DNA from 2 places in the Micromonospora sp. CPCC 205739 genome. Region 2 is predicted to be linked to the other one. Evidence: riboswitches for the same ligand, from Rfam matches in the RefSeq annotation. Region 2 holds a riboswitch; the other holds the start of a gene.
The links. Region 2 has a riboswitch for thiamine pyrophosphate ahead of V6U88_RS20110 (ECF transporter S component). Riboswitches for the same ligand answer to the same signal wherever they lie in the genome.
Positions count from the first base shown of each region.

Region 1: another riboswitch for thiamine pyrophosphate. It lies ahead of thiE (thiamine phosphate synthase); the one in region 2 lies ahead of V6U88_RS20110 (ECF transporter S component).

Region 1 covers NZ_JBAKHS010000001.1:492,355-504,235, reverse strand. Annotated here, with positions in the region: gene V6U88_RS02350 (DNA-directed RNA polymerase subunit alpha) at 57-1,079, shown strand; gene rplQ (50S ribosomal protein L17) at 1,114-1,671, shown strand; gene truA (tRNA pseudouridine(38-40) synthase TruA) at 1,746-2,576, shown strand; gene V6U88_RS02335 (hypothetical protein) at 2,751-3,836, opposite strand; gene V6U88_RS02330 (class I SAM-dependent methyltransferase) at 3,962-4,567, shown strand; gene V6U88_RS02325 (ATP-binding cassette domain-containing protein) at 4,609-6,288, shown strand; gene V6U88_RS02320 (aldo/keto reductase) at 6,362-7,324, shown strand; gene V6U88_RS02315 (endonuclease domain-containing protein) at 7,637-8,464, opposite strand; TPP riboswitch at 8,692-8,799, shown strand; gene thiE (thiamine phosphate synthase) at 8,794-9,420, shown strand; gene thiO (glycine oxidase ThiO) at 9,414-10,547, shown strand; gene thiS (sulfur carrier protein ThiS) at 10,538-10,738, shown strand; gene V6U88_RS02295 (thiazole synthase) at 10,735-11,514, shown strand; gene V6U88_RS02290 (thiamine phosphate synthase) at 11,655-11,881, shown strand, end outside.
Region 2 covers NZ_JBAKHS010000013.1:75,040-86,920, reverse strand. Annotated here, with positions in the region: gene V6U88_RS20130 (acyl-CoA dehydrogenase family protein) at 1-727, opposite strand, end outside; gene V6U88_RS20125 (DUF6328 family protein) at 857-1,357, opposite strand; gene V6U88_RS20120 (SIS domain-containing protein) at 1,448-2,197, opposite strand; gene V6U88_RS20115 (alpha/beta fold hydrolase) at 2,258-3,088, opposite strand; TPP riboswitch at 3,173-3,278, shown strand; gene V6U88_RS20110 (ECF transporter S component) at 3,353-3,937, shown strand; gene V6U88_RS20105 (ABC transporter ATP-binding protein) at 4,047-5,504, shown strand; gene V6U88_RS20100 (energy-coupling factor transporter transmembrane component T family protein) at 5,501-6,301, shown strand; gene V6U88_RS20095 (hypothetical protein) at 6,701-6,949, opposite strand; gene V6U88_RS20090 (MTH1187 family thiamine-binding protein) at 7,199-7,495, shown strand; gene gndA (NADP-dependent phosphogluconate dehydrogenase) at 7,719-9,161, shown strand; gene V6U88_RS20080 (pirin family protein) at 9,345-10,112, opposite strand; gene V6U88_RS20075 (thioredoxin reductase) at 10,109-10,330, opposite strand; gene V6U88_RS20070 (hypothetical protein) at 10,466-10,651, opposite strand; gene V6U88_RS20065 (isoprenyl transferase) at 10,720-11,496, opposite strand; gene recO (DNA repair protein RecO) at 11,529-11,881, opposite strand, start outside.

The DNA.
Region 1 (11,881 bases), on a different contig from region 2:
GAACAGTTTGTGTCGTGGGCGTCAAATAGCGGGCGTCCCGGAAGAGAAGAGAAAAGATGCTCATCAGCCAGCGACCCTCCCTCTCCGAGGAGTCGATCAACGAGACCCGGTCCCGGTTCACCATCGAGCCGCTGGAGCCCGGTTTCGGCTACACCCTGGGCAACTCGCTGCGTCGTACGCTGCTGTCGTCCATCCCGGGTGCGGCGGTCACCTCGATCAAGATCGACGGTGTGCTGCACGAGTTCACCACGATCCCCGGGGTCAAGGAGGACGTGGTCGAGCTCGTCATGAACATCAAGGAGCTGAACGTCAGCTCCGAGCACGACGAGCCGGTCAGCATGTACCTGCGCAAGCAGGGCCCGGGCGACGTGACCGCGGGTGACATCCAGCCCCCGGCCGGCGTCTCGGTGCACAACCCGGACCTGAAGCTCGCCACCCTCAACGGCAAGGGCCGGCTCGACATGGAGCTGACCGTCGAGCGGGGTCGCGGCTACGTCACGGCGGCGCAGAACAAGCAGTCCGGCGCCGAGATCGGCCGGATCCCGGTCGACTCGATCTACTCGCCGGTGCTCAAGGTGACGTACCGCGTCGAGGCGACCCGCGTCGAGCAGCGGACCGACTTCGACCGGCTGATCATCGACGTCGAGACCAAGCCGTCGATGGGCCCGCGCACCGCGCTGGCCTCCGCCGGTTCGACGCTGGTGGAGCTCTTCGGCCTGGCCCGGGAGCTGGACGAGACCGCCGAGGGCATCGACATCGGGCCGTCCCCGCAGGACGCCCAGCTGGCGGCGGACCTGGCCCTGCCGATCGAGGAGCTGGACCTGACCGTCCGCTCCTACAACTGCCTCAAGCGCGAGGGCATCAACTCCGTTGGTGAGCTCATCGGGCGCACCGAGGCCGACCTCCTCGACATCCGGAATTTCGGTCAGAAGTCGATCGACGAGGTCAAGATGAAGCTCGCCGGGATGGGTCTCGGGCTGAAGGACTCGGCTCCGAACTTCGACCCGGCGCACGTCGTGGACGCCTTCGGCGAGGCCGACTACGACACCGACGACTACCGCGAGACCGAGCAGCTCTAGTCCGCGCTGCCGCCACACCTGAGGAGCACCAAGCATGCCCACGCCCACCAAGGGCCCCCGCCTCGGCGGCAGCCCCGCGCACGAGCGGCTGATGCTGGCCAACCTGGCCACCGCGCTGTTCCAGCACGGCAAGATCAAGACCACCGAGACGAAGGCCCGGCGGCTGCGTCCGCTGGCCGAGCAGCTCATCACCAAGGCCAAGCGCGGCGACCTGGCCGCGCGCCGGCGGGTGCTGGGCGTCGTCAAGGACAAGGACGTGGTCTACGCCCTGTTCGACCAGATCGCGCCCCGGTACGCCAACCGCCCCGGCGGCTACACCCGGATCGTGAAGACCGGTCCGCGCAAGGGTGACAACGCTCCGATGGTCGTCATCGAGCTGGTCGAGGAGCTGCAGGTCGCCGAGCCGAAGGCGAACAAGAAGACCGCCGCCCGCAAGGCCGCGCAGCAGGACAAGGTCGAGGCGCTCGCCCCGGCCGAGGAGACCCCGGAGTCGAACTCGGGCGACCAGGACTCCGAGCCGCCGGTGTCGGCGTCCGGTGACACCGACGCCGCCCGCGAGGACAGCGACGAGGCCAGCGAGAACAAGGCCTGAGCACAGGCGTCATCGTCGGGCCCGGCATCCCTTCCTGGGGTGCCGGGCCCGACGGCGTGAACGGGAGGTACGAGGTGGACGAGCGGACCCGGCTGCGGCTGGACGTCTCCTACGACGGCACCGGTTTCTCCGGCTGGGCGGCCCAGCCGACCCGGCGCACCGTCGCCGGGGTGCTGACCGAGACGCTGGACCTGGTCCTCGGCGCGGGCACGGCGACCTGGCTGACCGTCGCCGGCCGTACCGACGCCGGGGTGCACGCCACCGGCCAGGTCTGCCACCTCGACCTGCCCACCGCCGTGTGGCGGGAGCACGACGGCCGGTTGCTGCGCCGGCTGGCCCGGCTGCTCCCGACCGACGTGCGGGTCCGCGCGATGAGCGAGGTGCCCGCCGACTTCGACGCCCGCTTCTCGGCGACCTTCCGCCGCTACGAGTACCGGGTGACCGACGCCCCGTGGGGCGCCGAGCCGCTGCGCCGGCACGACACCCTCGCCTGGCCGAAGCCGCTGGACCTGGCCGCACTGAACGCCGCCGCGGCCGGGCTGGTGGGGGAGCACGACTTCGCCGCGTACTGCCGGCGCAAGGAGAACGCCACCACGCTGCGCGAGGTGACCCGGTTGGACTGGCGGCGCGACCCGGACGGCATCCTCGTGGCCACCGTGCAGGCCGACGCGTTCTGCCAGGCGATGGTGCGCAGCCTGGTCGGGGCGATGCTGGTCGCCGGGGACGGCCGGCGGCCGGTCGCGTGGCCGGCGAGCCTGCTGAGCCGCCGGGAACGTTCCAGCGAGGTGACCGTCGCGGCGGCGCACGGACTGACCCTGGTCGCGGTCGGTTACCCGGACGACCCGGCCGAGTACGCCCGCCGCGCCGACCTCACCCGCCGGCTGCGGGTCGCCAGCGAGGCCTGACCCCCCGGGACTCCGCCGCCCACCGGGTCGACGCCCGGGCACCGTCGCGCATCGGGCCGAGGCCCGAACTCTGCCGCACACCGGGCCGACGCCCGGGCTGTCCGGAGACGCGACGAGACCCGGTCCGCAGAACTCGGACCGGGCCTCGCGTCGCTCGCCGTCGACCGGCGGGGCTCAGTCGCCGGGCAGTTCCTCGGGAGTCGCGTCCCCGCGCTGCGTGCCGGTGCCCTCGGTCGCCTTCGCGGTGGGCTGGACGGCCGTGCCGCCGGCGGCCCGGCGTTCGAGCACGCCCTTGTCGAGGTGCAGCTCGATCATGTCGTAGATGATGTCGCGGACCGCCGTGTCACCGCCCGGCACGGGCCCGCCGTCGGCGCGGACGACCAGGCAGTAGGCGATGTAGTGGCCGCGTACCTGCCAGCCGACCCGGGCCGCGGCGGTGGTGATCGCCTCGGTGCCGTCGCCGGCGGCCAGGCCACGGAAGCGGCCCTGCCGCTCGTCGAGCAGCTGCCGGATCCGGTCCCGGACCCGTTGCGCGCTGGCCTTGTCGGTCAGGTTGAACAGCCCGGCGGTGAGCAGGTGATCGCCGTCGGGGGAGCGCAGCGTGCCCCGGACCACCTGGCTGCACCCGAGCCGGACCAGCAGGTCGGCGATCTCGCCGGTGACGGCGACCGCGCAGCTGCCGCCCGAGTGCGTCTTCAGCACGTCGTAGGCGGGTCGTCCGTCGGTCACCACCAGTTTCCTGCCGGGGAAGACCTCGCGGGCGGTCAGCGGCTGCTGGTCGGTGTCGCGGGAGTCGAGGTCGCCGGCGGCCGGTTCGGTGGCCGGGGCGGCGGTGGTGGGCTGCGGGGCGGAGGCCGTGCGGTCGGCGTCCGGCGAGCGCTCGGCGAGCAGGGCCGCCGCACCGAGGCCGCAGAGCGCGAGCAGCACCAGCACGGCCGCGCCGCCGACGATCACCTGCCAGAGCCGACCACCGCCGCGCCCGGAGTCGGACCGGCTGGACCGGGGCGGGTCCAGCGGCTCGGCCGGGGCGTACTCGCGGGGGAGCGGGGGTGGCGGTGGAGTCTGGACGGACGAGCGGACCGGGATCGGCTCGGCGGCCGGGAGGGCCGGCCGCGTGGTCCGCGGCAGCGACGGAGTGGGGAAGCGGGACGGAGACGGCCCGGCCGGCGCGGGCGGGCCGGGGGTGAACTCCGGCAGGTCCGACCCGGACCGCGGGTACTCCACGAAGGCGTCCTCATCGGACTCGTACCGATACACCATGTCGCCCAGAGTAGGATGCATTGCCCCTTTAGGGGGTAATATCGGGAAATTCCCGCGCGGGCGCGTCGGCGCTGCCCGCCGAGGCGACCGCGACCGGGCTGCGGGGCGATGGGAGAATGCCGGACGTGACCGGCGACCACTACTTCAGCACCGAACCCACCGCGGCGGCGCAGCCGCGGGAGGTCGAGTTCTCCGTCGCCGGGCGCGACTACACACTGGCCTCCGCCGGTGGGGTGTTCTCCGCCGACCGGCTCGACCCCGGCACCGCCGTCCTGCTGCGCAAGGCGGAGCTGCCGGCCGCCACCACCGACGGTGACCTGCTCGACATCGGCTCGGGCTTCGGGCCGATCAGCTGCGTGCTGGCCAGCACCGCGCCCGCCGCCACCGTCTGGGCGGTCGACGTCAACGCGCGGGCCCGCGCCCTCACCACCGAGAACGCCCGCCGGGTCGGCGCCGCCGACCGGGTCCGCGCGGTGGCACCCGACGAGGTGCCGGCCGACGTCACCTTCGCCCAGATCTGGTCCAACCCGCCGATCCGGATCGGCAAGGCGGAACTGCACGAGCTGCTGCGCCGCTGGCTGCCCCGGCTCGCCCCGGACGGCGTCGCCTGGCTGGTGGTGGCCCGCCACCTCGGCGGCGACTCGCTGCACCGCTGGCTGGTCGACTCCGGCTGGCAGGTCGAGCGGCACGCCAGCCAGAAGGGCTACCGGGTGCTGCGGCTCACCCGGTAATCGAGTGTCGCCCGCCCCGCCCGCTCCGGCAGGATGCCGGCGTGGGATACGTGGACGTGGCAGGGGTCGGGCACATCCTGCCCGACGGCCGGGAACTCTTCGCCGACGTGTCGTTCCGGGTCGGTGAGGGCGCCAAGGTCGCCCTGGTCGGCCCGAACGGCGCCGGCAAGACGACGCTGTTGCGGATGGTCGCCGGGGACCTGCCGGTGAAGACCGGCGGCGTCGCCCGGGCCGGCGGCCTCGGCGTGATGCGGCAGTTCATCGGCATGATCGGGGACGACACCACGCTCGCCGACCTGGCGCTCTCGCTCGCCCCGCCGGCGCTGCGCGACGCCGGCCGCCGGCTCGCCGAGACCGAGGCGGCCATGCGGGCGGCCGAGCTGCGCGGCAAGTACAGCACCGCCGCCGGCAGGGCCCAGCTGGCGTACGCGGACGCGCTCGCCGCCTGGGGCGAGACCGGCGGGTACGACGCCGAGGTGCTCTTCGACACCGTCGCCACCATCGTGCTCGACCTGCCCTGGGACGCCGCCCGGGACCGCCCGGTGCGGACCCTCTCCGGCGGCCAGCAGAAACGCTTCGCCCTGGAGCTGCTGCTGCGTGGCACCGACGAGGTGCTGCTCCTCGACGAACCGGACAACTTCCTCGACGTGCCGGGCAAGCGCTGGCTGGAGGCGCGGCTGCGCGAGTCCGGCAAGTCCGTGCTCTACGTCTCGCACGACCGGGAGCTGCTGGCGCAGACCGCCGACCGGGTGGTCGCCGTCGAGGGCGGCAGCGCCTGGGTGCACCCGGGCGGCTTCGCCAGCTGGCACAGCGCCCGGGTGGCCCGGCACGACCGCCTCGACGAGCTGCGCAAACGCTGGGACGAGGAACACGAGAAGCTGCGCGAGCTGATGCTGATGTACAAGCAGAAGGCCGCGTACAACTCGGGGATGGCGTCGCGGTACCAGGCCGCGCAGACCCGGCTGCGCAAGTTCGAGGAGGCCGGGCCGCCGCCCGTACCCCCGAAGGACCAGGACATCCGGATGCGCCTGGCCGGCGGGCGGACCGGCAAGCGCGCGGTCATCTGCGAGCAGCTGGAACTCGACGGCCTGACCTACCCCTTCGACCTGGAGCTCTGGTACGGCGACCGGGTCGCCGTGCTCGGCGCCAACGGGACGGGCAAGTCGCACTTCCTGCGGCTGCTGGCGCGGGGCGGCACCGACCCCGACCCGGCCAACGGCCCGGTCGACGGTGCGGCCGCGCTGGCCCCGGTGGCCCACGACGGCACCGTCCGGCTCGGCGCGCGGGTCCGGCCCGGCCACTTCTCCCAGACCCACGACCGGCCCGAACTGGTGGAGAAGGCGCTGGTCGACATCCTCTGGCGGGGCGACGAGCACCGGGCCGGGATGGACCGGCACGCCGCGATGGCGGCGCTCAGCCGGTACGAGTTGGCCGCGCAGGGCGACCAGCGGTTCGGCACCCTCTCCGGCGGGCAGCAGGCGCGCTTCCTGGTGCTGCTGCTGGAACTGTCCGGGGCGACCCTGCTGCTGCTCGACGAGCCGACGGACAACCTCGACCTCGCCTCCGCCGAGGCGCTGGAGGCCGGGCTGGCCGCGTTCTCCGGGACGGTGGTCGCGGTGACCCACGACCGCTGGTTCACCCGCTCGTTCGACCGGTTCGTGCTCTTCGGCGGCGACGGCGAGGTGGTGGAGACCCCCGAGCCGGTCTGGGACGTGCGCTGACCTTCCCCGCCCCGGGCCGGTGCTCGCCCGGGGCGGGGCGGTCGCCCGTCCGGCGGCTCCCGGTCGGCATAGGGTGGATCTCGTGACTGAGATGACGTACCGCCGGTTGGGCGACTCCGGGCTCGTGGTGTCCGTGGTCGGCATCGGCTGCAACAACTTCGGCCGCAAGCTCGACCTCGACGGCACCCGGGCGGTGGTCGACGCCGCGCTCGACGCCGGGATCAACTTCTTCGACACCGCCGACATCTACGGCGAGCCGCAGGGCGGCTCCGAGGAACTGCTCGGCCAGGCGCTCAAGGGGCGCCGGGACGACGTGGTGGTGGCCACCAAGTTCGGCATGGACATGCACGGCATGAACGGCCCCGACCACGGCGCCCGGGGTGCCCGCCGCTACATCGCCCGCGCGGTGGAGGCGTCGCTGCGCCGACTCGGCACCGACCACATCGACCTGTACCAGATGCACGAGCCCGACCCCGGCACCCCGATCGACGAGACCCTCGCCGCCCTGGACGACCTGGTACACGCCGGCAAGGTCCGCTACCTCGGCAACTCCAACTTCGCCGGCTGGCAGATCGCCGACGCCGACTGGGTCGCCTCCTCCAACGGCCGGGCCCGCTTCATCTCCGCGCAGAACCACTACAGCCTGCTGGAACGCTCCGTCGAGGCCGAGGTCATTCCCGCCTGCGAGCGGTTCGGCCTCGGCATGCTGCCGTTCTTCCCGCTCGCCAACGGCCTGCTCACCGGCAAGTACAAGCGCAACGAGGCGCCGCCCGCGGGCAGCCGGCTCTCCGGCGGCGGCCGGTACGCCCAGCGCCTCGCCGCCGCGGACTGGGACAGGATCGAGGCGATCGAGGCGTACGCCGCCGAGCGCGGACTGTCGATGCTCCAGGTGGCGATCGGCGGGCTGGCCGCCCGCCCGGCGGTGACCTCGGTGATCGCGGGCGCCACCACGCCGGAGCAGGTGCACGCGAACGCCGAGGCCGGCACCTGGCAGCCCACCGACGAGGACCTCGACGCCCTCGACGCCATCCTCTGACCGCCGGGGCACCCGCCGCCCCGCGCGGCCCGACCGCCGCCCAGGCCTCGTCGCCACCTGCAGACAACGCCGAGTGGAACACCATGTGTCTCCGCAGGCCGGTGACACCCATGGTGTTCCGCCGACCGACGGGCCGGGACGCCAGCGGCGTGGGGCGCGCCGTTGGCGTCCCGGCCTGGCCGAGCGCGGCGGTGGGCAGACGGCCTGCCGGAGCGCGCGGCGGTGGGTGGACGGCCTGCCCTAGCGCGGCGGCGGTGAGGGCAGCCGCCCCGCATGCCGGGGGCGACGGTGGTGGGTGGAGCGCCATGGGTGTCACCGTGGGTTGGTGACACCCATGGCGTTCCGCTGAGCCTGGCGTTCGCGTAGCGCCTGGGTGATCAGGGCGATGGTGCGGGTGGCGTGGCGCAGGACGTCGTCGGCGGTGAAGCGGAGGACGATCCAGCCCGCCGCTCGGAGCGCGTTCAGCCGGGCGACGTCCTGGCGGAAGTGCGCGCGCTCGCGGTGGTGGTCGCCGTCGTACTCGACCGCGACACGGAGGGCGGGCCAGGCCAGATCGACCCGGCCGACGAATCGGCCGCGCCCGTCGTGCACGTCGTGCTGGGCGGTGACCGGGCCGAGTCCCGAATCGAGCAGGAGCAGGCGGAGCCTCGTCTCCATCGGCGACTCCGCCAACGGCTCCGCCAGCGCCAGGACCTCCCGCAGCAGCGGCATCCCCCGCCAGCCTGCATGCGCGCCGGCGTACACCCGGAGGGCGGGCAGCTTGACCACCCGACGGTGCAGCAGCGCGTCGACGGCGACCACCGCGTCGGAGAGGCTGCCCTGTCGCCCGAGGTCGAGGGCGGTGCGCAACCCCGTGGTGACCGGCAGCCCGGCGAACCGCGTCCGGTCGGTCTCCGGCACCGCCGACCGGCTGATGTGGATGCGAGGATGTGCCCGCATCCGCGCCGTCCGGGGAAGCAGCACGGTGACCGGCGCGTCCCGGGCGAGGAGATCGGCTCCCCACAGGTAGGCGGCGCTGTGTCCGGCGATGGCCGCGTCCGGTGGCAGCAGCAGCGCGACCGCGTCGCGCCACATCCGATGGTCGTCCACGCGGTACCCGTCGCGGTGCACGTAGACGTCGGGCAGCAGTCGGTGCCACACCCGTCCCCGCAGCTAGGTCCAGCTGAGCAGACCCTCCGCGACGGCCCGGCTGCCCCGGAACGGCAGGAACGCGAGGCGGCGCGGAATCCGGGGCGGCGAGGGCATCAGGACAGCATGGCGTGAGCGGCCGGTCACGCGCTGCCCACACCGTCGAGTTGGGACGGTCCGTGGGAAAAGCGCACCCCCGCCCTTGGCGGATCGGCGGATCCGTCGTACGGTATGGCCGCAAGTGACCCACGGGAGCCCGGTGCACCGGGCTGAGAGGGGGGCTGAAGCCCCCGACCGTCGAACCTGATCCGGGTAATGCCGGCGCAGGGAGGAGTGTTGCCGTGCCGTCCCTGGGACGACTGCATCTGATCACCGACACCCGGCCGGGGCGCGATCCGCTCGCCGTGCTGCGCGCCGCCCTGCCGGTGGCCCGCGCCGAGCTGGTCGTACAGGTCCGGGTGGGCGACGACGCCACCGACCGGCAGGCGTACGACCTGGCCCGCCGGGTGCTCGCGCTCTGCACGCCGTACGGGGCGACGTGCCTGGTCAACGATCGGCTGCACGTGGCGCTCGCGGTCGGTGCCGCCGGCGGCCACGTCGGCGCGGACGACCTGCCGGTCGGGGCGGCCCGTGCGGTGCTCGGCCCGGCCGCCGTGCTCGGCGCCACTGCCCGGGAACCGGTCGCCGCCGCCGAGGCGGTCGCCGCCGGGGCCAGCTACCTGGGCGTGGGCCCCTGCCACGCCACCACCACCAAGATCGGCCTGCCGGCGCCGATCGGCCCCGACGGGGTACGCGCCGTCGCCGAGGCCGTCGCCGTGCCGGTGATCGCGATCGGCGGGGTCACCGCCGCGTCGGTGCCGGCGCTGCGGGCCGCCGGGGCGTACGGGGTGGCGGTGGTCGGAGCGCTGTCCGGGGCCGCCGATCCCGGGCGGGCGACGGCGGAACTGCTCGGGGCCCTGACGTGCTGACCCGACCGGACGTCGCCGTGGTGGGGGCGGGACCGGTCGGGCTGGCGATCGCCTGGCGCTGCGCCGCGCGCGGGCTGCGCGTCGTCGTGCACGATCGGGCCCCCGGCTCCGGCGCGTCCCACGTGGCCGCCGGGATGCTCTCGCCGGTCGCCGAGGCGTACTTCGGGGAGCAGGAGCTGACCGGGCTGCTGGCCGAGTCGGCGGCCCGCTGGCCGGGCTTCGCCGCCGAGCTGGCCGAGGCCGCCGGCACCGACTTCGGGTACCGCACCGACGGCACGCTGGTGGTCGGGCTGACCGCTGACGACCTGGCCGAGGCGCGGCGACTCTGGTCGTACCAGCAGGGGTTGGGACTGCCGATCACGCCGCTGCGCCCCTCGGAGCTGCGGGACCGCGAACCGGCGCTGGCCCCTCGGGTGCGCGGCGGCGCGGTCGCGCCGGGCGACCACCAGGTCGACCCGCGGCGGCTGGTGGCCGCGCTGCGCACGGCGGCCGAGCGGGCCGGTGCCCGGCTGGTGCCCGGTGCGGTGGCCCGCCTCGCCGACGTCGACGCCCGGGTCACCGTGGTCGCCGCCGGCTGCGGCGCCGCCGCGCTCACCGGCCTGCCGGTCCGGCCGGTCAAGGGACAGGTGCTCCGGCTGCGCGCGCCCGGTCGCGGCACGCCGGACTTCCGGCACGTGATCCGGGGGTACGCCGACGGCGAGTCGGTCTACCTGGTGCCCCGCACCGACGGCGAGGTGGTCCTCGGGGCGACCGTCGAGGAGCGCGCCGACACCGAGGTGACCGCCGGTGCGGTGCTGCGGCTGCTCCGCGCCGCCGTCGACCTCGTCCCCGACCTGGCCGAGTACGACCTGGTCGAGGCCGCCGCCGGGCTGCGCCCCGGTACGCCGGACAACGCGCCGATCCTCGGACCGCTGCCGGACCGGCCCGGTGTGCTGGCCGCCACCGGCCACCACCGGCACGGCATCGTGCTCACCCCGGTCACCGCCGACCTGATCACCGAACTGGTGGTCACCGGTGCGCCGGGCCCGCTGCTCGCCCCGTTCGCCCCGGACCGGTTCACCGCCGCCGCCCGGCCGCTCGTCCCGGACCGGACCATGCCTGCCACCGAGGAGGAGACGTGCAACTGATCGTCAACGGCGCCGGCCGCGACCTGCCCGGCGGGTCGACCGTGGCGGACCTGGTCCGCGCGGTCACCGAGCAGCGGCGCGGCCTCGCGGTCGCGGTCAACGGCGAGGTGGTGCCGCGCACCGGCTGGCCGGCGACCGTGCTGCGCGACGGCGACCGGGTCGAGGTTCTCAGCGCCGCCCAGGGCGGGTGAGCGGGATGACGTTCACCATCGGCGGGGTCACCCTCGGGTCCCGGCTCATCCTCGGCACCGGCGGCGCGGCCAACCTGCACGTGCTGGAGGAGGCGGTCCGGGCGTCCGGGACCGAAGTGGTCACCGTGGCGCTGCGCCGCGTGGACACCGCCCCCGGCGCCGCCGGCGGGCTGCTCGACGTGCTGGACCGGTGCGGGGTGCGGCTGCTGCCGAACACCGCCGGCTGCTACACCGCCGGCGAGGCGGTGAAGGTGGCCCACCTGGCCCGGGAGGCGTTCGACACCGACTGGGTGAAGCTGGAGGTGATCGGCGACGAGCGGACTCTGCTGCCCGACGGGGTGGAGCTGCTGCGCGCCGCCGAGGAACTGGTCGCCGACGGGTTCACCGTGCTGCCGTACACCTCCGACGACCCGATCCTGGCCCGCCGGCTGGCCGACGTGGGGTGCGCCGCGGTGATGCCGGCCGGCGCGCCGATCGGCTCCGGGCTGGGCGTGACCAACCCGCATCACATCCGGCTGATCCGGCAGAACGTGGACGTGCCGGTGATCCTCGACGCCGGCATCGGCACCGCCTCCGACGCGGCGCTCGCCATGGAACTGGGCTGCGACGCGGTGCTGCTGGCCAGTGCGGTGACCCGGGCCGCCGACCCGGTGGCGATGGCCACCGCGATGCGGCACGCGGTCGAGGCGGGCCGGCTCGCGTACGGCGCAGGGCGGATCGCCCGCCGCTTCCACGCTCTCGCCTCCACCCCGGACGAGGGAAGGCCCGACCTGTGACGGCGACCCGGGCGGGGCGGCTGACGGTCGACGGGCCGCCCGAGGCGGCCGGAGTGCGTGCGCCACGCCCCGGCGGGTCGCCCACGGACTCGCGGCGAGCCGGTTCGGGGCGGCTCGTCGCGCCGGTGGCGCGTGCGGTGGTGTCGGGTGCAGTGCCGCACGGCGCGGCGGTGCCCTCGGGGCTGGTGGTGCTCACCGATCGCTGGCAGGCCCGGCGGCCGCTGCCCGAGGTGGTGGCGGCGGCCGTGGCCGGGGGAGTGCGCTGGGTGGTGCTGCGGGAAAAGGATCTGCCCCGCGACGAACGCGCCGCCCTCGCCGCCGCGCTGCGCCCCCTCCTCGCCGAGGTGGGCGGCACCCTGATCGTCGC
Region 2 (11,881 bases):
GCCCCTCGCCGGCCGGCACCCGCGCCATCACCACCAGCAGGGTGGCCACCGTGCCGTTGGTGGCCCAGAGCTTCACCCCGTTGAGCCGGTAGCCCGTCCCGTCCGCGGTCGGCTCGGCGGTGGTGCCCAGCCGGGCCGGGTCGGAGCCGACGTCCGGCTCGGTGAGCAGGAACGCGGAGACCTCGCCGGCGGCGAGCCGGGGCAGGAAGCGCTGCTTCTGCTCGTCGGTGCCGAACATCTTCAGCGGCTGCGGCACGCCGATCGACTGGTGGGCGGAGAGCAGCGCGCCGATCGCCGGGCTGACCGAGCCGGCCAGCATCAACGCCCGGCAGTAGTGCAGGTTGCTCAGCCCGAGGCCGCCGTACTTCCGGTCGATCTTCATGCCGAACGCGCCGAGGCGGGCGAGCCCCTGGAAGACCTCGTCCGGGATGGACGCGTCGCGCTCGATGGCGGCCCCGTCCACCTCGGACCGCAGGTACGCCCCGAGCTCACCGAGGAAGCGCTCGGCGCGCGCGTCGTCCTCCGGGTCGGAGCGGGGCCAGGGGTGGATCAGGTCGAGCCGGAACCGGCCGAGGAAGAGTTCCTTGCCGAAGCTGGGCCGGTCCCAGGCGGTCTCCCGGGCCGCCTCGGCGACCTGTCGGGCCTCCTTCTCGGAGACCTGGCCCGCCTCGGCCGGCAGTGGTCCGGCGCCGTCCCCGGCGGGTCGGCTGTTGTGCGTCGTGGTCACGGCTGCCCCCTCGAACCTCGGTCCGGATGCGTCAACGTGCTCGACACGAGCAACGCTACCCCCGGGTGTTACCCAGGGGTAGCGTTGCGTGCACGTCCGATTTTCCGGCCGGTGACCGGCGCGCAGGGGTTAGCCGCCGGTCACCATCTGCGGCTCGTCATCGTCGTCGACGTCGTCCTCGCCCCAGTTGCGCCGGGCGAACGGCAGGATCATCCAGAAGGTCAGGAACCACAGCGCGGTGAGCGCGCTGAGCAGGAACGCGATCGGCCGGCTGAGGACGAAGTCGGTAATCAGCAGCACCGCGCTGACCATCGAGATCAGCATGAAGGCGAGGCCGGCGCTGGCCATCCGGTGCGCGAAGCGCACCAGCTCCGGCTTGCGGCCCTGGCGGAACAGCGCACGGTGGAAGGCGACCGGCGAGATGATCAGCGCGGTCGCGGCGGCCGCCGACAGCAGCGCGATGATGTAGACGTCCTTCTGGAAACCGCTGGTCCGGGTGAAGCCGTTGCTGAAGGGCAGGGTGAGCAGGAACGCGAAAAGGATCTGCACCCCGGTCTGCGCGACCCGCAGCTCCTGGAGCAGATCGGCGAAGTTGCGCTGCCAGCGCTGCTTCTCGGATTCCTTCGACACGCGCTACCTCCGGAAGAGACGGTACTGCCGACGGGGCTCACCCCGCCGGCAGCAACGCCAATGCCCGAACCGGAGGCGCGCGAAACCAGTTCATGATCCCCTGCGGATGCGGCCGGCGTACCGGGCCTCCAGCGCGGCGTTGTGCTCGTCACCGCCGGTGATGTTGGCCGACAGGTAGACCGGGGGCCGCTCCCCCGCCGCGATCAGCCGGGCCACCGTCTCGGCCACGATCTGCTGGGCCAGCAGCGCCGCCGTGATCGAGGAGACCGCGCCCACCGCGCCGCCGTCCGGCAGCGGCAGGGTGGCGTCACCGTACGGGGCGCCGTTGTCGAGCACCACGTCGGCGAAGTCGGCGAGCTTGCGGCCGGACGGGTGGCGCGAGGCCATCCGTCCGGAGTGCTCCGCCGAGGTGATCGCCACCAGCCGGTGCCCGCGCTCGACGACCAGGGAGGCGAACTCCACCATCGCGCCGTTGACGCCGGAGTTGGAGGCGAGCACGAAGATGTCCGACGGACGGACTGGGGCCAGCTCGTAGAGCCGGTGCGCCACGGCGGGATCGCGCTCCAGGTGCGGCCCGAGGATGCTCGCCGGCTCACCGCCGACCAGCACGAGGTCACGCAGCGCGATCCGGTTGGTCGGCACCAGCCCACCGGCCCGGCCGGCGATCTCCATCGCCAGCGCCTCGGAGTGGCCGGTGCCGAAGGCGTGCACCACCCCGTCGGCGCGCAGCGCCTCGGCGATCAGGTCGGCCGCCCGGCCCACCGCCTCCCGCTGGCTCGCCGCCACCCGACCGATCGTCTCGGTCACCACCGTCAGGTATGCCTCGGCGCTCACCGTCATGCGTTCCTCCGTCCGTTCCTCGTCCTGCTCGTCGTTCGCCGGGTCGGCCCGCCAGGGGGCTCAGGCCAGGCCGCGTACTCGGGCCAGGATCGCCTCGGCCAGCGGGGCCGGCGCCTCGTCGGGGATCCAGTGGGTGACGCCGGGGAGCACGACGAACCGGTACGGCCCGGTCACGTGGCCGGCGCAGGCCTCGGCGGCGGTCCGGCCGATCGCGACGTCCTTGTCGCTCCAGACGAAGGTGGTCGGCACCGCGACCGGTCCGGTCTGCGCCAGGTCGGCCCGGGACATGGCCCGGTACCAGTTCAGCGCGCCGGTCAGCGCGCCCGGCTCGCGCAGCGGCTCGGCGTACCGGGCCACCCGCCCGGCGTCGCCCACCGGTGAGAGCATCCGGCGCAGGACGGCCGCGTCGAGGGCCAGCAGCACCTTCTCGGCCAGGCCCGCCTGGCGGAACAGCAGCATGTACGACGAGCGCGCCTTCTGCCGACGGTCGTTGCCCAACGCGTACGACATCGCGGCCGGATGCGGCACGGAGACGGCGGTCAGCGTGCGGACCCGGTCCGGGTGCTGCGCGGCGAGTCGCCAGGCGACGGCCGCGCCCCAGTCGTGCCCCACCACGTGGGCCGCCTCCACCCCCAGCGCGTCGAGCAGCGCCACCGCGTCCGCGACCAGCTCCGGGATCCGGTAGGCGGCCACCTCGGCCGGCCGGGCGCCCGGCGAGTAGCCCCGCTGGTCCGGCGCGTACGTGCGCAGGCCGGCGGCGTGCAGCGCCGGCACCACCTCGTCCCACTCGCCACCGTGCTGCGGAAAACCGTGCAGCAGGAGGACGGGATCACCGCCCTCCGGGCCGCCGGTGCGTACCTCGAACGTCAGCCCTCGCGCCTCGACCCGCATGATCGGCAGCCTACCCAGGCGGGCGGTCGCGCACCCGGGCCGACGGTGGCCGGGTTCGAGCTGTTAGCGTCGACGAGACAACTTCACATCCGACAGGGGAGCGCACAGCGCTGAGAGTGCGGGCACCGCCCGCAGACCCTCGAACCTGATCTGGGTAATGCCAGCGCAGGGAGTTCGGTCGACCTCCAGCCGCGCCGCCGTCCGGTCCCAACCGGGCGCGGCGTGCGTCTTCTCCTGGTTCGATCATTTGGACTGGGAGCAACCATGAACAGCACCGACAACAAGCGGTGGCGCACCATCGACATCGTCGTCGCGGCGGTCCTCGGGGTGGCCTTCGGCATCATCTTCTGGGTCTGGGGCCTGCTCTGGAACGGCCCCGCCGACGCCATCCCGCTGCCCGGCCGGGCGGTCATCTACGGCGTGTGGCTGGTCCCCGCCGTGCTGGGCGGGCTGATCATCCGCAAGCCGGGTGCCGCCTTCTTCACGCTCACCGTCGCCGCGCTGGTCTCGGTGGCGCTGGGCAGCAGCTGGGGCTGGACGCTGGTCATCCAGGGTCCGCTGGAGGCCGCCGCGGCGGAACTGGCCTTCGCGGCGTTCGGGTACCGCGTCTTCCGGCTGCCCGTCGCCCTGCTGGCCGCCACGCTGGCCGGCCTGGCGGCGGCGATCTACGACGTCTTCGTCTGGTACCCGGGCGCCGCCTGGGGCAGCTTCCGCCTCCCCTACATCCTGATCACCGCAACCAGCTCCCTGGTCATCGCCGGCCTCGGCGCCGTGGCCCTCACCCGCGCCCTAGCCCACACCGGCGTCCTCGACCGCTTCCCCGCCGCCCGCAACCGCCCCGCCATCTGACCACCCACCCACTGAGCTCGGTGATCATGAAGTTGACGGCGATGTGGATCTCGGCAACTGCCGGCAACTTCATGATCACCGGGGCAGGGTGGAGATTGAGGGGGTGCGTGTGAGCGCCGTGGGGGTGCGGGGATTCGGGTGGCGGCACGCGGGGCGTAAGGCGTGGGCCGTACGCGGGGTGGACCTGCGGATCGAGGCCGGGGAGCGGGTGCTGCTGCTCGGCCCGTCCGGGGCGGGCAAGAGCACCCTGCTCGCCGCGCTGGCCGGCCTGCTGCCCGAGGACTCCGGCGAGCAGGAGGGCACCGTCGAGATCGACGGGCTCGACCCGCGCAAGGACCGGGACCGGGTCGGCATCGTCTTCCAGGACCCGGAGACCCAGCTGGTGATGGCCCGCTGCGGCGACGACGTCGCGTTCGGGCTGGAGAACCGCGGGGTGCCGGCCGGGGAGATCTGGACGCGGGTGGACGAGGCGCTGCACCGGGTCGGCTTCCCGTACCACCGGGACCGGCCCACGGCGGCGCTCTCCGGGGGCGAGCAGCAGCGCCTCGCCCTGGCCGGCGCGCTGGCCCTGCGCCCCGGCCTGCTGCTGCTCGACGAGCCGACCGCCAACCTCGACCCGGCCGGCGCCGACCTGGTCCGCCGGGCGGTCGCCGGCGCGCTGACCTCCGACACCACCCTCATCCTGGTCGAACACCGGGTCGCCGAGGCGCTGCCGCTGGTCGACCGGGTGGTGGTGCTGGAGCCGGGCGGCGGCGTCCGCGCGGACGGCCCGCCGGACGCGGTCTTCGCCGCGCACGGCGACACCCTCGCGGCCGAAGGCGTCTGGGTGCCGGGCCGGACCATCCCGCCCCGGCACGCCGCCACGACCCCCGGCGAGGAGTTGCTCACCGCCGACCGGCTCGGCCTGCCGCCCCGGCTGGCCTGCACCGACCTTCGGGTACGCGCCGGCGAGGCGCTCGCCGTGCGCGGGCCCAACGGCGCCGGCAAGTCCACCCTGGCCCTGCTCCTCGGCGGGCTGCTCCGCCCCGGCGCCGGTCGGGTCACCGCCACGGCAGCGCTGGCCGGGGCGGACGAGCGCACTCCCCCGCACCGCTGGCGGGCGCCCGCGCTGGCCCGCCGGATCGGCTCGGTCTTCCAGGACCCGGAGCACCAGTTCGTCACCGCCACCGTCTTCGACGAGCTGGCCCTCGGCCCCCGCCGGACCGGGCAGTCCGAGCCTGCCGTACGCGCCACCGTCGACGCCCTGCTCGACCGGCTGCGGCTGACCAGGCTGGCCGGGGCGAACCCGTACACCCTCTCGGGCGGGGAGGCGCGGCGGCTGAGTGTGGCGACCGCGCTGGCCACCGCCCCTCGCCTGTTGATCTGCGACGAGCCGACCTTCGGCCAGGACCGGCGCACCTGGCTGGAGCTGGTCGACCTCTTCGCCGACCTGCGCGACGCCGGGCACGGCGTCGTCACCGTCACCCACGACCCGGACTTCGTCGCCGCGCTCGCCGACCGCACCGTCACCCTGCCGCGGCGGCCCGCCGTCGAGGCGGCCGACGGCGACCCCGGGCGGCGCCCGTGATCAGCCTGGAACCGGTCGCGTCGCCGGGCGCGCCGCTGGCCCGGCGCAACCCGGTCGCGAAACTGGCCGCCGCGCTGGTCTTCTCGGCCGCCCTGGTCGCCACGCTGGACCCGGTCGCGCCGGCCATCGCGATCGCGATCGAGCTGGCGGTGCTGCCGCTGTTCGGCATCCGGCTGCGGGTGCTGGCCCGGCGGGCACTGCCGCTGCTGGCCAGCGCGGCCGGCATCCTGGTCACCCTGGTGCTCTTCGCCGCCGACCGGTCCGGCCGGGTGCTGCTGGACGCCGGAGGGCTGCTGGTCACCTCGGGGGTGCTGCTGGCCGCGCTCGGGCTGGTGCTGCGGATGTTCGCGGTGGCCCTGCCCGGCGTGATCGTCTTCGCCACCACCGACCCGACGGACCTGGCCGACGCCCTGGTCCAGAACGCGAAGGCACCGGCCCGCTTCGCGATCGGGACGCTGGCCGCGTTCCGGCTGGTCCCGCTGCTCGGTCAGGAGTGGCAGATGATCTCGATGGCCCGCCGGGCGCGCGGGGTGGACGCCGGGCGCAACCCGGTGGCGAAGCTGCGGCTGTTCGTGTCGACCGCGTTCGCCCTGCTGGTCGGGGCGATCCGCCGGGGCACCCGGCTGGCGGTGGCGATGGACGCCCGGGGCTTCGACGCCGGCATCCCGCGCACCTTCGCCCGCCGGCAGCGGTTCGGCCTAGCCGACGGGCTGCTCGTCGCCGGGGCGGCCGTGCTGGCCGGTGCGGCGATCGCGGTCAGCGTCGCGCTCGGCACCTTCCGCCCGTTGCTCGGCTGAGGCGAGGCGGCCCGGGACCGGACCGGCGGCTTGGTGCTCGGGGCCGGCCGCGGTCACGAGCGGCGTCGCCGGCCCTCCGGCGCGCCGCCGCTTACACAGCGAAGGTGTCCGGTGAGAGTGATAGCTCTGGGGCATGAATATGCCTCAGAGGTATCAGCTTCGTCGCCGTCCTCCTTCCGGGCCGCGACACGCCCGACCGGCTCACCGGCCGCCCCCGTCCCGGTGACGCGGCACGTCCCCGTGACGCGGCACGTCCCGGTACCCGCGCTTCGGGACCCCGGGACATGCCGCATCCGGAGTCCCGACCGGGGCAGTCGCTATACCGCCATACCGCCGCACGCCGGTCGACCGCGCCGGAACACGTGCGCGGCCGACCGGCATCCGTACCGGCAGCGCCGATCAGCTGCGGCGGAACGCGTACCGGCGGGTGTGGCCGCGGGCGGAGGTGGAGCCGCCGCGCACCGGCGGGCCGGTCCACGGCGGCGGGGTCGGGGCGGGCCGGGCGGCCGCGGGCGCGGCCGCCGTCTCGTCGGGCAGGGTGACCGGGGCGGCCGGCGCCACGGTGAGCGCGTCGACGTCCGGCGGGCTCACCGCCACGGTGGAGGTCGGCTTCGGGCGGGACTTCTTCGGACTGCGCTTGGCGGGCATACGCTGCCTCCTTCGGGTGCGGGGACCGCGCCGCGCGGCGGGGCGGTCGACGGGCAGGGAACGGCCCGGGCGACCCGACCACGGAGACACCACCGGAAAGAGGTGGGGATGCGGACGCCCGGCGCGGCCGGACCCACGACGACGGTGGCGGGCCCGACTGGCTGAAGGTGAGGGCGTCAGATGCGCATGCCGACACGCTATCCCACCGACGACGACGGCCGCAGCCCATTTACTGGCACCATCGGCGACATGCTGATCGCGTTCTCGATTACTCCGCTGGGCGTCGGCGAGTCCGTCGGCGACCTGGTCGCCGAGGCGGTCCGGGTGGTGCGCGCCTCCGGCCTGCCCAACCGCACCGACGCCATGTTCACCACCGTCGAGGGTGAGTGGGACGAGGTGATGGCGGTGCTCAAGCAGGCGGTCGACGTGGTGGCCGAGCGGGCGCCCCGGGTCAGCGTGGTGCTCAAGGCCGACGTGCGGCCCGGGGTCACCGACGCGCTCACCGGCAAGGTCGCCCACGTCGAGGCCCGCCTGGCCGAGGGCTGACGCCGCGCGGCGCCGGCCGTCCAGGCCCCGGTGACACCGCCCGGCGCCGCAGTGCCCGCCGGTGGCAGGCCGGGTGACCATCTGATCGCGCCGGCCGGCTTCGCAGCCGGGTGCCGCGACGGCCCGCACCGCACCGCTCACCGAGCGTCGACGTCCGCGCCCGGGCCGCCACCGGCCGCGATACGGTCGCAGGACGGCAGGCCGACGAGAGGTGGCGGGACGGATGGCTCAGCAGGCGACGGCGCAGATCGGGGTGACCGGGCTGGCGGTGATGGGCCGCAACCTGGCCCGGAACCTGGCCCGCAACGGCTTCACCGTGGCGGTGCACAACCGCTCCCCGGAGCGCACCCGCGGCCTCGTCGCCGAGCACGGCGACGAGGGCACCTTCGTCGCGTCGGAGTCCCTCACGGACTTCGTCGCCAGCCTGGAGCGACCCCGCGCGGTGATCGTCATGGTGAAGGCCGGCGGCCCGACCGACGCGGTGATCGACGAACTGGTCCCCCTGCTGGAGGAGGGTGACATCGTCGTCGACTGCGGCAACGCGCACTTCGCCGACACCCGCCGCCGGGAGGAGGCGCTGCGCAAGCACGGGCTGCACTTCGTCGGCACCGGCGTCTCCGGCGGCGAGGAGGGCGCGCTGCGCGGGCCGAGCATCATGCCCGGCGGCTCCGCCGAGTCGTACGCGAAGCTCGGGCCGATCTTCGAGAAGATCGCCGCGCAGGTGGACGGCACCCCGTGCTGCCGGCACATCGGCCCCGACGGCGCCGGTCACTTCGTGAAGATGGTGCACAACGGCATCGAGTACGCCGACATGCAGCTCATCGCCGAGGCGTACGACCTGCTGCGGGCGGGGCTGGCGGCGAGCCCGGCGGAGATCGCCGACATCTTCCGGGAGTGGAACACCGGCGAGCTGGAGTCCTTCCTCATCGAGATCACCGCCGACGTGCTGGCGCACACCGACGCGGCGACCGGCCGGGCCTTCGTCGACGTGGTGCTCGACCAGGCCGAGCAGAAGGGCACCGGCCGCTGGACCGTGCAGAGCGCCCTCGACCTCGGCATCCCGATCACGGGTATCGCCGAGGCGACCTTCGCCCGGTCGCTCTCCGGCCACGCCGGCCAGCGCGCCGCCGCCCGCCGGGCCTTCCCCGACGCCGGCGAGAAGTGGCAGGTCGGCGACCGGGAGACCTTCGTCGAGGACGTCCGGCGCGCGCTGCTGGCCAGCAAGATCGTCGCGTACGCGCAGGGCTTCGACCACATCCGCGGCGGCAGCCGCGAGTACGACTGGGGCATCGACCTGGGCGGCACCGCCACCATCTGGCGGGGCGGCTGCATCATCCGGGCCCGCTTCCTCGACCGCATCCGGGAGGCGTACGACGCCCAGCCGGACCTGTCGACGCTGCTCGTGGCCCCGTACTTCGCCGAGGCGGTCGCCGCCGGGGTGCCGAGCTGGCGGCGGGTGGTCGCCGACGCGGCCCGGGCCGGCGTGCCCACCCCGGCGTTCTCCTCGTCGCTGGCCTACTTCGACGCGCTGCGCGCGGAGCGGCTGCCCGCGGCGCTGATCCAGGGGCTGCGGGACAACTTCGGCGCGCACACCTACCACCGGGTCGACCGGGACGGGTCGTTCCACACCGTCTGGGCCGGCGACCGCTCCGAGGTGGCCGGCTGAGGCGCACCGCTGCTCGCCGCCGGGAAGATCGGCCGGGCTGATCGACGCCCGGCCCGATCGACCCGGCTCGCGGCGTGTCGGGCTGTCGCGGAACGAGGAGACCCCGACACGCCGCAAACCGCGCGGGCGGCGGGCGGGCGGGCGGCACGGACGGCCGACGGCCGACGGGTCGGCGAGGACCGGTCAGGCGAGGGTGGCGTGCATCTCCCAGACCAGGATCTCGGCGGCCTCGGTGGCGCTGACCCGGTGGCCGCCGGTCATGGTGATCCGGGCGGCGTCGCCCTCGCCGAGCCGGCCGGCGCTCTCCAGCGTCACCGCGCCGGTGGGCACGTAGAGGTGCAGGTAGGGCGAGTCCGGCAGGGTCACCTCGTCGCCGGGGGCGAGCCGGGCGGCGTGCAGGGTGGCGTACCGGTTGCGGATCCGGATCGCCGACGCGCCGGCGTAGCGGTCCATGCCGGAGGCGACCGGCACCAGCCCGCCGCGCAGCAGCTCGTCCCCGATCTCCAGCTGCTCGTAGCCGGGGTCGACGCCCTCGGTGTCAGGCACCACCCACATCTGCACGAAGTGGACCGGTTCGGTGTGCGGCTGGCGGCCTTCCAGCCGCCAGGAGTCGTTCTTCTCCGAGTGCAGGATGCCGGTGCCGGCGCTCATCCGCTGGGCCAGCCCGGGGTAGATGATCCCGCTGTGGCCGGTGGAGTCCTGGTGCACCAGCGAGCCGCGCAGCACCCAGGTCACGATCTCCATGTCCTCGTGCGGGTGGGTCTCGAACCCGGTGCCCGGGTGGACGATGTCGTCGTTGTTGACCAGCAGCAGGCCGTGGTGGGTGTTGGCCGGGTCGTAGTGCCGGGAGAACGAGAAGGAGTGCTTCGAGTCGAGCCAGGACAGTCGGGTCTTGAACCGGTCTTCGGCCCGGCGGACGTCCACCGCCGGGCTCGGCGCCAGGGCGGTCACCAGGCCCGCTGCCCGGTCTCGTTCGGCGCCCAGGTCAGCGCCGGTTCACCGGTGGCCAGTTCGGCGATCTCGCCGGAGCGCACGCCCGGGGTGTGCCCCAGCTCGGCGCAGTGCTGCTCGGCGATCTCCGCGCAGATCCCCGCCACCTGTTCGCAGATCGGGCTGCCCAGGTCGGCGGCGTTCAGCGCCATGATCATCTTGTACCGGAGATCCGGCATCCCCACCCCCGTGGCCGACGCGCCCGGGCGGCGCGCCCTGCGCCGATCGTACGCGCGCGGGCCGCGCCGACCGGCCGGAACGCGTCAGCGCCGCCCCCGAGGGAGCGGCGCCGACGGCGTACCGGGCGTCGAGGTTCACCAGAACCGGCGACGCTTGGCCTTCTGCGGCCGCAGCATGTCCGCGCCCTTGTTGAGCAGTCGGGTCACGCCGGTCGGGCCCCGGCGGGCCTCCAGCGTGTGGCTGAGCCGGCGCGCGCCGGCCGCCGCCAGCGGCACGGCGACCGCCATGACCGCCCACTGGGCAATCCGCTTCTGAATCATGTGGGTTCACCTCCGCGTCGTGTCTGTCGAAGAGGCATACCCACGCCACCGCGTCGCTAAGCGTGACCTCAGAGCTGCGGTGCGACCGGGTTCGGCAGTGCGCCGCCGAAGCGCCGGTCCCGCTGCGCGTACAGCTCGCAGGCGTACCAGAGGTGCCGGCGGTCGAAGTCCGGCCAGAGGGTGTCGAGGAACACCAGCTCCGCGTACGCGGTCTGCCAGAGCAGGAAGTTGGAGATCCGCTCCTCACCGGACGGACGCAGGAACAGGTCCACCTCCGGGATCTCCGGGTGGTAGAGGTACTTCGCCACCGTCTTCTCGGTGACCTTCTCCGGGTCGAGCCGACCGGCGGCCACGTCACGGGCGATCGCGGCGGCGGCGTCGGCGATCTCCGCCTGCCCGCCGTAGTTCACGCAGAACTGCAGGGTCAGCGTCGAGTTGCCCCGGGACATCTCCTCGGCGGTCTGCAGCTCGGAGATGACGCTCTTCCACAGCCGCCCCGCCCGGCCCGACCAGACCACCCGCACGCCCAGGTCGACCAGCTGGTCGCGGCGGCGGCGGATGACGTCCCGGTTGAAGCCCATCAGGAACCGGACCTCGTCCGGCGAGCGCCGCCAGTTCTCGGTGGAGAACGCGTACGCCGAGAGGTAGGGGATGCCCAGCTCGATCGCGCCCTCGATGGTGTCGAAGAGGCTGAACTCCCCCGCCTCGTGACCCTTGGTGCGGGGCAGGCCGCGCTCCTTGGCCCACCGGCCGTTGCCGTCCATCACCACGGCCACGTGCTTCGGCACCGCCTCGGCGGGCAGCGCCGGCGGCCGGGCGCCCGACGGGTGCGGGGTCGGCGGCACCGGCGCACGGCGGCCGGCCCTCAACGATCGGATCACTCGGTCATCTCCCTGTCCACGCCGTCCACGCCGGCCCCGACGCCGGGCGGCGGCGGGACCGGACCGGCCACGTCACCGCCGGGTGACGGGACCGCACCGGTCGCCGGGACACCCCGGTCGACCAGCGGCAGCGAGCGTAGCGCGCGCTCCAGGTGCCACTGCAGGTGCGCCGCGACCAGGCCGCTGCACTCCCGGCGTACACCGGTCGGGGTAGCGTCGGCGACCCGCCAGTCGCCACTGGTCAGCGCGGACATCAGCTCGATGGTGGCCGGCGCCGGGTGGGCCGCACCGGGCGGCCGGCAGTCCGGGCAGACCGCGCCGCCGGCCGGCACGGAGAAGGCGCGGTGCC